One region of the Pseudarthrobacter linnaei genome, then DNA from elsewhere that is predicted to be linked to it. Evidence: predicted binding sites of a transcription regulator. Region 1 holds the regulator's gene; the other holds the start of a gene.
What was found. The regulator LexA, encoded in region 1, represses DNA repair genes until DNA is damaged. The targets are predictions, from matches to a motif close to TCGAACANNTGTTCGA.
Positions count from the first base shown of each region.

Region 2: ACZYZ3_RS06430 (DUF6504 family protein) is a predicted target of LexA. The motif match lies at 2,100-2,115, and genes of this name have one in related genera.

Region 1 is NZ_JBVAYX010000019.1:34,961-39,989, reverse strand. Features, by position in the region: gene hisH (imidazole glycerol phosphate synthase subunit HisH) at 1-400, opposite strand, end outside; gene hisB (imidazoleglycerol-phosphate dehydratase HisB) at 397-1,023, opposite strand; gene ACZYZ3_RS14955 (histidinol-phosphate transaminase) at 1,090-2,208, opposite strand; gene ACZYZ3_RS14950 (LysM peptidoglycan-binding domain-containing protein) at 2,265-2,717, opposite strand; gene lexA (transcriptional repressor LexA) at 3,076-3,825, shown strand; gene ACZYZ3_RS14940 (hypothetical protein) at 3,986-4,390, shown strand; gene ACZYZ3_RS14935 (ATP-dependent DNA helicase) at 4,707-5,029, opposite strand, start outside.
Region 2 is NZ_JBVAYX010000004.1:254,190-259,218, forward strand. Features, by position in the region: gene ACZYZ3_RS06410 (FAD-dependent oxidoreductase) at 1-621, opposite strand, end outside; gene ACZYZ3_RS06415 (VOC family protein) at 845-1,267, opposite strand; gene ACZYZ3_RS06420 (chorismate mutase) at 1,282-1,608, shown strand; gene ACZYZ3_RS06425 (hypothetical protein) at 1,632-2,018, opposite strand; gene ACZYZ3_RS06430 (DUF6504 family protein) at 2,175-2,507, shown strand; gene ACZYZ3_RS06435 (DNA polymerase III subunit alpha) at 2,504-5,029, shown strand, end outside.

The sequences.
Region 1 (5,029 bases):
CGACCTTTCCGGGCCACTCCCCCATGCCTTCGGCTACGGTGCCGTGCTCGACGCCTGCCTCGAAGAGGACCTGGAGGCCGACGCAGATCGCCAGCACGGGGCGGCCGCCGGCGACGCGGCGGCCGATCATGCGGATGGCATCAACGGCTTTGAGCTCGCGCATCACGGTCTCGAACGCCCCGACCCCGGGGACCACGAGGCCATCGGCGTTGAGGACATCCTCCGGCCGGGAACTGAGGATGACCTCGGCACCGGCGCGTTCGAGGGCACGCACGGCCGAACGGACGTTGCCGGAGCCGTAGTCCAGGACCGTTACGGTGGGCTTGCCCTCGGGTGAGGCCGGCTTCCGGCCGGCGCCGGGGTCGATGATGGCGCCGTCCTTCAGGACCTTCCCGGTCACAGCGCACCCTTGGTCGACGGGATGCCTTCGACGCGGGGGTCCGGTTCGACGGCGGCGCGCAGGGCGCGGGCGAAGGCCTTGAACTGGGCCTCGACAATGTGGTGCGGGTCCCGGCCTGCGGTGACGTTCATGTGCAGGCAGATTCCGGCGTGCAGGGTGATCGCCTCGAAGACGTGGCGGGTCAGGGAGCCGGTGAAGTGTCCGCCGATCAGGTGGTACTCCTGGCCGGCTGGCTCGCCGCCGTGCACGAGGTACGGGCGGCCGGAGACGTCGACGACGGCCTGTGCGAGGGCCTCGTCGAGGGGAACCGTGGCTTCCCCGAAGCGGCGGATCCCGGCTTTGTTACCGAGCGCAGTGCGCAGGACCTCGCCGAAGGTAATGGCCACATCCTCGACCGTGTGGTGGACATCAATGTGCGTATCTCCGGTGGCCTTGATCGTCATGTCGATCAGGGAGTGCTTGCTTAGCGCCGTCAGCATGTGGTCGTAGAACGGAACCGAGGTGCTGATGTCCGAGACGCCGGTGCCGTCCAGGTTGATCTCGACCAGCACGGATGACTCGCTGGTGGTCCGTTCCATGCGTGCGGTCCGGCCCTCGGCAGCTGTTGATCCGGTGTTGCTCATGGTGGGTGTCCTTTGGATGACGACGGTGCCCGGCGAACTAGGCAGGGTGGATGTCCTGTGTTAAGTCTAGGCGGGCTGCACGGCGCGGCCTGCCAGGATCCGTTCGAGGGCTTCGAGGAACGCTGTGGTTTCCGTCTCAGTTCCGGCGGTAACGCGCAGGTGCCCGGGAATGCCAACGTCGCGGATCAGCACACCGGCATCGAGCAGGCCCTGCCAAACCTCGTGGGAATTGTCCAGGCCGCCGAAGAAGACGTAGTTCGAGTCGGAGGGCGCCGGCTTGAGGCCCATGCGCTGCAGCTCGGACACGATCCTGTCCCGCTGGCGCATAATGTCCTCAACGTCGGCCATTAGCGCGACCCGGTGCTGCAGGGCGGCCAGGGCTGTCGCCTGGGTGATGGCCGAGAGGTGGTACGGGAGCCGGACCAGGCGCAGGGCGTCCGTCACCTCGGGTGCTGCGGCCATGTAGCCAATCCGGGCGCCGGCGAGGGCGAAGGCCTTGCTCATGGTGCGCGAGACGATCAGCCGTTCGCGGCCGGGCAGCAGCGCGAGGGCGCTGGGCGTGCCGTCGTGGGCGAACTCGTGGTACGCCTCGTCGACGATCACGATGGTCTGGCTGGCTTCCCCGGCCTCGTAGACGGCCTCCACGACGTCCAGGCCCAGCCCGGTGCCGGTGGGGTTGTTCGGGGAGCACAGGAAGACGATGTTCGGCGCAAGTTCGCGGACCTGGCGGGCGGCCGATTCGGCACTGAGTCCATAGTCGTCGGCGCGGACCCCGACGATGTACCCGGTGTCCGTGCCGGAGGCCAGCAGCGGGTACATGGAGTAGGTGGGAGGGAAGCCGAGGGCCGCTCGCCCCGGGCCGCCAAAGGCCTGAAGGATCTGCTGGAGGACCTCGTTGGAGCCGTTTGCGGCCCAGATGTTGTCCGCACCCAGTCCGTGCCCCAGGTATTCCGCGAGTGCTTCGCGCAGTTCGGTGAATTCGCGGTCCGGATAGCGGTTCAGGCCAGCCGCGGCAATCGTGACGGCCTCGGAGATGGCGGCGCGCACGTCAGCCGGGACACCATGGGTGTTCTCATTGACGTTCAGCAGGATGGGGACGTCCAGCTGCGGCGCGCCGTACGGCGTCAGGCCTCGCAGGTTAGTCCGGAGGGGAAGTCGGTTCAGGCGCTCTAGCTGGTCAGTCACTTCACCAGTTTAAGTGAGATTGCGGCAGGCACTGAAACCGTGACGGGTCGAGCGGGCTACTTGGACGGGATAAAGAGCGCCTGGCCGGGAACGACGCGGGCGGCTTCGAGGTTGTTCAGCTGGATGATATCGGTGACGACGTCGCGGGGGTCCCGCTCCGGTGCCATGGATTCGGCGATGGCCCAAAGCGACTCACCGGGCTGCACCGTAACGGTCACAGTGGGGGTCAGCGACAGCCCGGCTGCAGACTCCGCCGCCTTGGCCGGGGCGTTGAGGAAGCCGCTGAGGGTGAGGATGAGCGCGGCCAACAGGATCAGCGGCACCCCGATGAAGACAAAGCGCCCCCGCCGGGTGAGCCGCAACGGCGCCTGCTTGACCCGCTGCTTGCCGGCAGCGCCCTCCCTGCCCACGGCGCCCTGCTGTCCGGCGGACGTACCGCCGTCGGCCCGGCCGTAGTCGCCGAATGTGTCGCGGCCGAAAGTGTCGTGAAATGCGCTTGATGCTGACATGAACTGAGCCCTCCTGGACCATACTGTGCCGCCGGCGTGTTCCTCGTACTTGCCGCCAACCGGCCTAACCTTCGAACAAAGAACCGAACGTCATGCTGTGCCCCAACCGTGCTCTACCCGGAAACTGCGAATGACTAGAACACATATTCGAACCTTGCCTGTTCTGTTTTAGCACTTATTAACGAACAATGTCGAGACTCGCTAGAACAAATGTTTGATAAAGCCCTGTGGCTGGCCTACGTTTGAGTCAAAGAACAACCACTTCTGCAGTTGATCAGCAGGGTCTGACATTTCAGGCCGGAGGTTCCCGGCAGCCGCAGCCACGGCGGCCGGGCGGAACGGAAAGGCGTTGGCGAACATGGCAGCACAAGCCACTGGCGGCAGGGCCACCCAGCGGGGCCCGCAGGCGGCTCGGCCGCCCAAAAGCCTTACCGTCCGGCAAAGGAAGATCCTGGAAACCATCCAGCGCTCCGTCACGGACAACGGCTATCCGCCCTCCATGCGCGAGATCGGCGACACCGTCGGCCTGGCAAGCCTTTCCAGCGTCACCCACCAGCTCTCGCAGCTGGAAAAACTTGGCTATCTGCGGCGCGACCCCAAGCGTCCCCGCGCCATGGAGGTGCTGATGCCGCTGACCCTCGACGAGGGAACCACGAAGATGTCGGGGGCTGAGAAGTCCGGCGGCCTGCGCACGGTCGGCGGTTTGTCCGTGTCCGAGCTGGCCAGCGCCACCGACACCGCCATGGTGCCGCTGGTGGGCCGCATCGCCGCCGGCGGGCCGATCCTGGCCGACCAGGTCGTCGAGGACGTGATGCCGCTGCCCCGCCAGCTCGTGGGCCACGGCGAGCTCTTTATGCTCAAGGTCGCGGGGGACTCGATGATCGACGCCGCCATCTGCGACGGTGACTGGGTCGTGGTACGCCAGCAGGGCGACGCCGTCAACGGTGACATCGTCGCCGCGCTGCTGGACGACGAGGCGACGGTCAAGACGTTCCGTCAGCGCGACGGCCACACCTGGCTGCTGCCGCAAAACACCCAGTATGAGCCCATCCTCGGCGATCACGCCGTCATCATGGGCAAAGTCGTCTCGGTGCTGCGCTCCCTCTAGGACCGGCGGGGCCCCGCCGGCTTGGCTGCGGTAGCTTTCTTGGAGGCCGCTCCATCGACGGGTGCCGGGCTGTCGCCGGGCATGGCCCTCGCGCCGGTTCCGCCGGTTCCGCCGCCCCCTGCCGCCCTCTGCCGCCCCCTGTCGGGCAAGGTTCAGATGAGTGCTTGGCGCAGCGGGCAAAGGAACCGTGGCCAACGGGATGCTGGAGTGCCCGTACTTCACATCAGGTTCCATGATGCAGGCTTCGGTGCCCCGTGGTCCGGGAATGAGCGCCGCGGACAATGCCATAGGGTTCGGCCTCGTCGGCGGCCGCCCGTTGATGACGGTTCAGATCCCGTGTGCGTCCTACGCCGTCCGGGTCAGCATTGCCGGTCAAACGATCACGCCGGATCCGGGGACACTGGAGAGCGTTCTGGGCACGTGCAACTTCCCCTGGGACCATGAACAGGCACGGATGGAACGGTACCTTCGGGCTCCACTTCAGATCGCGCGGCGGGAAAGTGGCATCGTGCTGCACAACCAGGAGTGGGGAGTCACCCTCCACACCCCTGATGAGGCCACCTGATGGGCAGTCGCTTGTCCATACGCGTCAGCAGCCCAGTCGGCCAGGCATTTCCGCAAACAGCCCTCTGGCCGCTCAGGGTTCGCCGGAAAGGGCAGCCACCACGGGAGTCCACGCAGATCGAGGGCGCCTTCGGGCCAGTCGTCCACGGGCCCGGCTCCCGCGCCAGTCGTAGGTCCGTGACTGTGATGGCGTCCCGCGGCGAAACGTCGAGGAGGAGCGCTCAGTCACAATCGTCGGCTGAGGCTCCGCGCGTACACAGCCGCGTCGTTTGGCGGGGCACTGACTAACCACCGGGGTCCTTCGCGTGCCCTCCGGACTACGTGGCGGGCTGCCCGGATTCCTTCGCGAGCCGCGCCAGGGCCGCGAGGGCGACCGCGGGGTCCGTGGTGGGCCAGAACGGCGGCAGGGCGGCGCGGAGGAATCCGCCGTACCGCTCGGTGGAGAGCCGTGAGTCCAGCACTGCCACTACTCCCCTGTCCGTCGTCGTGCGGATCAGGCGACCGGCGCCCTGGGCCAACCGGATGGCGGCGTGGGTCGCGGACACGCTCATGAAGCCGTTGCCGCCGGCCTGGGCCACCGCCCGGGACCGTGCCGTCATCAGCGGATCGTCGGGCCGCGGGAACGGGATCCGGTCGATCA
Region 2 (5,029 bases), on a different contig from region 1:
AAGGTCCACATCCTGGGTGCTGACGTGGTAGTCCAGGATCTGGGTCATCTCGGGGTCGAGCCACGGCATCAGCCGCTCGGTCCGCTCGACGACTGTCGTCTGCAGCCCGCGGGCCCGGAACGCTTCCGTGAGTTCCAGTCCGATGTAGCTGCCGCCGACGACCACAGCGCTGGAGGCCCCGCGGTCCAGGCGAGCGATGATCCGGTCCATGTCCGGGATGTTGCGCAGAACGTCGACCCGGGGGTCGTCCGCTCCCGGGATCGGGGGCCGGACCGGTTCGGCCCCAGTGCACAGTACAAGCTTGTCGTAGGACTCCCTGTACGGCCGCCCGTGCTCTTTGTCGTGTACCTCGACCTCCTTGGCAGCCAGGTCGATGCTGACCACGTCCTGTCCGGTCCGTACGTCCAGCGCCAGGCTCTTAGCCAGGCTTTCAGGTGTCTGGAGCAGGAGGCTGTCACGCTCGGGGATCATTCCGCCAATGTGGTAAGGCAGCCCGCAATTGGCGAACGAGACGTATTGGTCGCGCTCGAGTATGACGATCTCGGCCGACTCATCGAGGCGCCTCAGACGTGCGCCGGTCGACGCACCCGCTGCGACCCCTCCAACGATGACTGTCTTCATCGGTCCTCCCAGCCTCCTGGGGTTCCCACTCCCGGCGGTTTGCCGGCCGGGAACCCCTTGCCTCGCGGAGCAGAGCACACCGGCTCGAAGATGTGTGCCGCCGTGTGCTCAAGTCACGGTAGCCGCCCCGGCGAACACCTCAATAGGGCCTTATGGCCGTAGCCTCGGCGGCCCCTCGGGCGCGGGAAGCAGGCAGTGTCGTCGGCTGCCCTGCGGTGAGCCTTCAGAGCGTCACTTTGCCGCCGCCGTCGACCGCCCAGCTGGGATTGAACGCCACTTCCCAGCGGTAGCCGTCGGGATCGGCGAAATAGCCGGTGTAACCGCCCCAGGGCTGGGTCTTCGGCCCGGCGATGATTTCCGCCCCGGCCGAGTTCGCCTCCGCCATCACCCAATCGACTTCCGCCGTGCTGGCCAGGTTGTGGCTCAGGGTGATGCAGGGACGGCCGGCAGGAGGATCGGTGGCGGCTTCGGCCTGCATCTGCCCGGCGTCCCAGAGCGAGAGGATCAGGCCGTGATTGGCCTGGATGAAGAGGACCTCGCCACGGACTTCCCGGTGCACGGGCCAGCCCAGGCCGTCGACGTAGAAACCGCGGGAGGCGTCAACACTGCGGACACCCAGTGAAATTAAATCGACTCGTGGCTGCATCGTTCGATACTGTCATGGACATGTCCACACATCCCCAAAATGATAAAGCTGCCAGGGCCGACCGGGAACAGCTCGCCGCTGTGCGGGTGGCTGTTGACGAGGTGGACGAGCAGATCGTGTCGCTGATCGGACGCCGCGAGCGCCTGATCCGGATCGCCGGAACCCTCAAGGCCGATAGCGCCGAGGTCCGTGCCCCCGGCCGCGTGGAACGGGTTATCGAACACGTCCGCGCCACGGCGGAACAGAAGGACATCGACGTCGAACTCGTTGAGAAGACCTACCGGGCCATGATCGACGCCTTCATCACGCTCGAACTGGAAGTCTACAAAGCCAGCTCCTAGGCCAGTTCCTGGGCCCGGGGGGCCTAGAGGGATTCCTCCACCGGGACGTTCGCCTGGTAGTCGCGGCCGTCGCAGTCGCTGAACGCCGTCATGAGGTGGCCCTTGGCCAGGCCCATGACGGTGCTGATCGGGAAGTTCCCGGTGATCGTGTTGCCGGAGTGCTCCACGCCCTTGAGGTCAAAGTTCTCCTCGGTGCCGTCGTGGCTGAAGCAGTAGAAGGACACGGCCTCCCCGTTCATGAACTCGATCCCCATTCGTCGCTGGTGGGAGTGGTCAGGGGTTGCTGCCACCAGCCCCACAACGTAGGCGCCCTGACCGGGGATATTTCCGTCTATATCGAACTTCGCCACCAAGGATGTGTCCTCGGCGGCGATGCTTACGTGCTTGAGAAGTGCGTTATGGGAGCTCATGGCTCAATCCTGCTACCTGTGCCTGCGTCCGTCCACCCCTGATCTAGGTTTTGCCCCGGCACCGTCGTAGACTGGAGTTGTTCGAAGATATGTTCGAATAGGTGCTGACAGTTTTAGTTCAGACGGTTTTACAGATGGCGGGGTCCGGGAGGCGCGATGGGCATGTTCAGCGAGTCGGTGAAGGTCGTCTGCGCACCCTCCGGCGAGCCCCTGGAACTCGACTGGGCCGGCCGCAACTACTCCGTCTGTGCGGAACCGGTGCGCTGGTACGAGCGGCGCCAATGGTGGACGGAGGAGCAGCGCGCACCCCTGGGGAGCGGTCCCGGCCTGGTGGATCATGAGATCTGGCGGGTCCAGGTGCGCCGGGCAGAGGCCGCCGACCCGGAAAGCCTCACCCTTGACCTAACCCGGCATGTGGGCAGCGGACGCTGGCGCCTGCTGCGGATCCACGATGGCCGGCTTCCCGTCCGGAAGCCCGCATCGGCATGAGCTTCACCCATCTCCATGTCTCCACCGCCTTCAGCGCCCACTACGGGGTCTCCTGGCCTGAGGAGCTGGCCGCCGTCGCGGCCGCGGACGGGGCGACGGCGCTCGCCTGCACAGACCGCGACGGCCTCTACGGGACGGTCAAGCACCTGAAGGCCTGCATGGCCGCGGGGCTGGACCCGATCGTTGGAGTGGACCTTGCGGTCTTTGACGATGACGGCGACCTCCGCACCCAGGTGGGGGGCCGCGTCGTCGTCCTGGCCCACGGGCACAACAACGGCGCCGGCTACCGCGCGCTGTGCCGGCTGATCTCCGATGCGCATGCCCGCACCACGGGCAAAGCCGGGGGAGCCGTGCCGGTCGCCGTGACCCGTGCCGAGCTGGCGTCCCGCACCCTGCACCCGGAAACGCTCAAGCCGGTGCTGACCGTGCTGATCGGCCCGGACTCCGACGTCGGACGTGCCATGGGCGGCAGGCGCTACCTGCGCCCCCGCACCCTGTTCAAACGCTGGCTCGATGCCATGCCGCCCGGGACCATCGCCGCCGAGGTGGTCAGCCAGCTCAGCCCGCCCGGGGAACCACTCAGCACCGCCCACGCGGTGCGGATGCTCAAGCTCGCCGCCGAACACGGGGTTCCGGCCGTGCTGAGCAACGCCGTGCGGTATGTCGCCGAGGACGGAGCGGCCACCGCGGATGTGCTGGATTCCGCCCGCACCCTCAAATCGCTGCCCGAACTCTCCGCCGCCCCGCAGCTCCAGCCCAACGGGCAGGGCTGGCTCAAATCCGCGGAACAGATGCTCCAGCTGGGCAAGGAGATCATGCACGCTGCCGGGTACGGCGCCGCGGACCTCAAGAACCTGTTGGCGCAGACCGGGGCGCTCGCGGACCGCTGCCGGACCGATCCGGTGACGGACATGGGATGGAAACAGCCCGTGGTGCCGGAAGCCTCGGTCATCGGAATCGCCGGGGACGCCCTGGTGGAGCTCACCCAGCGCTGTGAGGCAGGCATCAGCCGGCGGTTCCCCGGGATCACCGGCAGACCCGCCGAGGAACTGCGCTCGCGGCTGGGGCACGAGCTGAGGATCATCGACAGCCTGGGATTCGCCGCCTATTTCCTGACCGTGGCAGAGGTTTCCCGGATGATCCTGGACATGGGTGTCCGCGCGGCGGCCCGCGGCTCGGGGGCCTCCAGCCTGGTCAACTTCCTAATCGACGTCAGCCAGGTGAATCCGCTGGAACACGACCTGATCTTCGAACGATTCCTCTCCCGGGACCGCGCCACCCTGCCGGACATCGACATCGACGTTGAAAGCGCCGAACGGCACAACGTGTACCGGAGGATTTTTGAGCGCTTCGGCTCCGAGCGCGTCACGCTGATGAGCATGCAAAACGGCTACCGCGCTCGCGGTGCCGTGCGCGACGCCGGGCTGGCCCTGGGCATGGAGGAGGGCGAGGTCGGGGACATCGCCAAGCAGCTGTGGCGTTTCTCGGCCCGGAACTTCCGCGAAGCCCTGGCGGAAAAGCCGGAGCTGAAGGAATTCGCCGGCAGGGTGGGGCAGCGCGATTTCAGGGAGAACCAGCAGCTGGACCTGCTGGTGGATCTCACCGAACGGCTGGACCGGCTGCCGCGCCACATCTCCATGCACCCTTGCGGGGTGATCCTGGGGGACGCCACCCTGCTGGACCGTACGCCCGTGCAGCCCAGCGGACTGGGCCTGCCAATGAGCCAGTTCGACAAGCACGACATGGACCCGATGGGCATGCTCAAGCTCGATGTCCTCGGCGTCCGGATGCAAAGCGCCATGGCCTTCGCCGTCCGCGAGGTGATCCGCCTGCATCCCTCCAAAGCCGAGGTGGTGGCCGCCGGCGCACACCCCCCGGGGCCGGACGGGGCAGGCCCGGACTACATCGCCCCGGACGGGAAGATCGACCTCAACGCAGTGCCGCTTGACGACGAACCCACCTATGAGCTGATCCGCAGCACCCACACCCTGGGCTGCTTCCAGATCGAATCGCCCGGGCAGCGGGAGCTCATCGGCAAACTCGCCCCGCGGGAGTTCAATGACCTCATCATCGACATCTCCCTGTTCCGGCCGGGGCCGATGAAATCGGACATGGTCCGGCCCTTCCTGGAGCATCGGCACGGCTTCGCGCCCGAGGTCTATCCGCACCCGGACCTCAAACCCGTCCTGAAGGAGACACACGGCGTCACGGTGTTCCATGAGCAGATCCTGAAGACCTTTGATGTCATGACCGGCTGCGGGCTGGCGCGGGCTGACGAATTCCGCCGCGCCCTCGGCAACGAGGTCCTGGAAGGCAAGGTGGAGGAGTTCTTCCGGAAGGAGGCCCGCTCGCGGGGGTACAGTCCCGAAGTGGTGGACAAGGTTTGGGGGACGCTGAAGGCCTTCGGCAGCTTCGGGTTCTGCAAAGCCCACGGCGCCGCTTTTGCCGTGCCCACGTACCAGTCGGCCTGGCTCAAGACCCACCACCCCGAGGCCTTCCTCGCCGGGCTGTGGGAACACGAT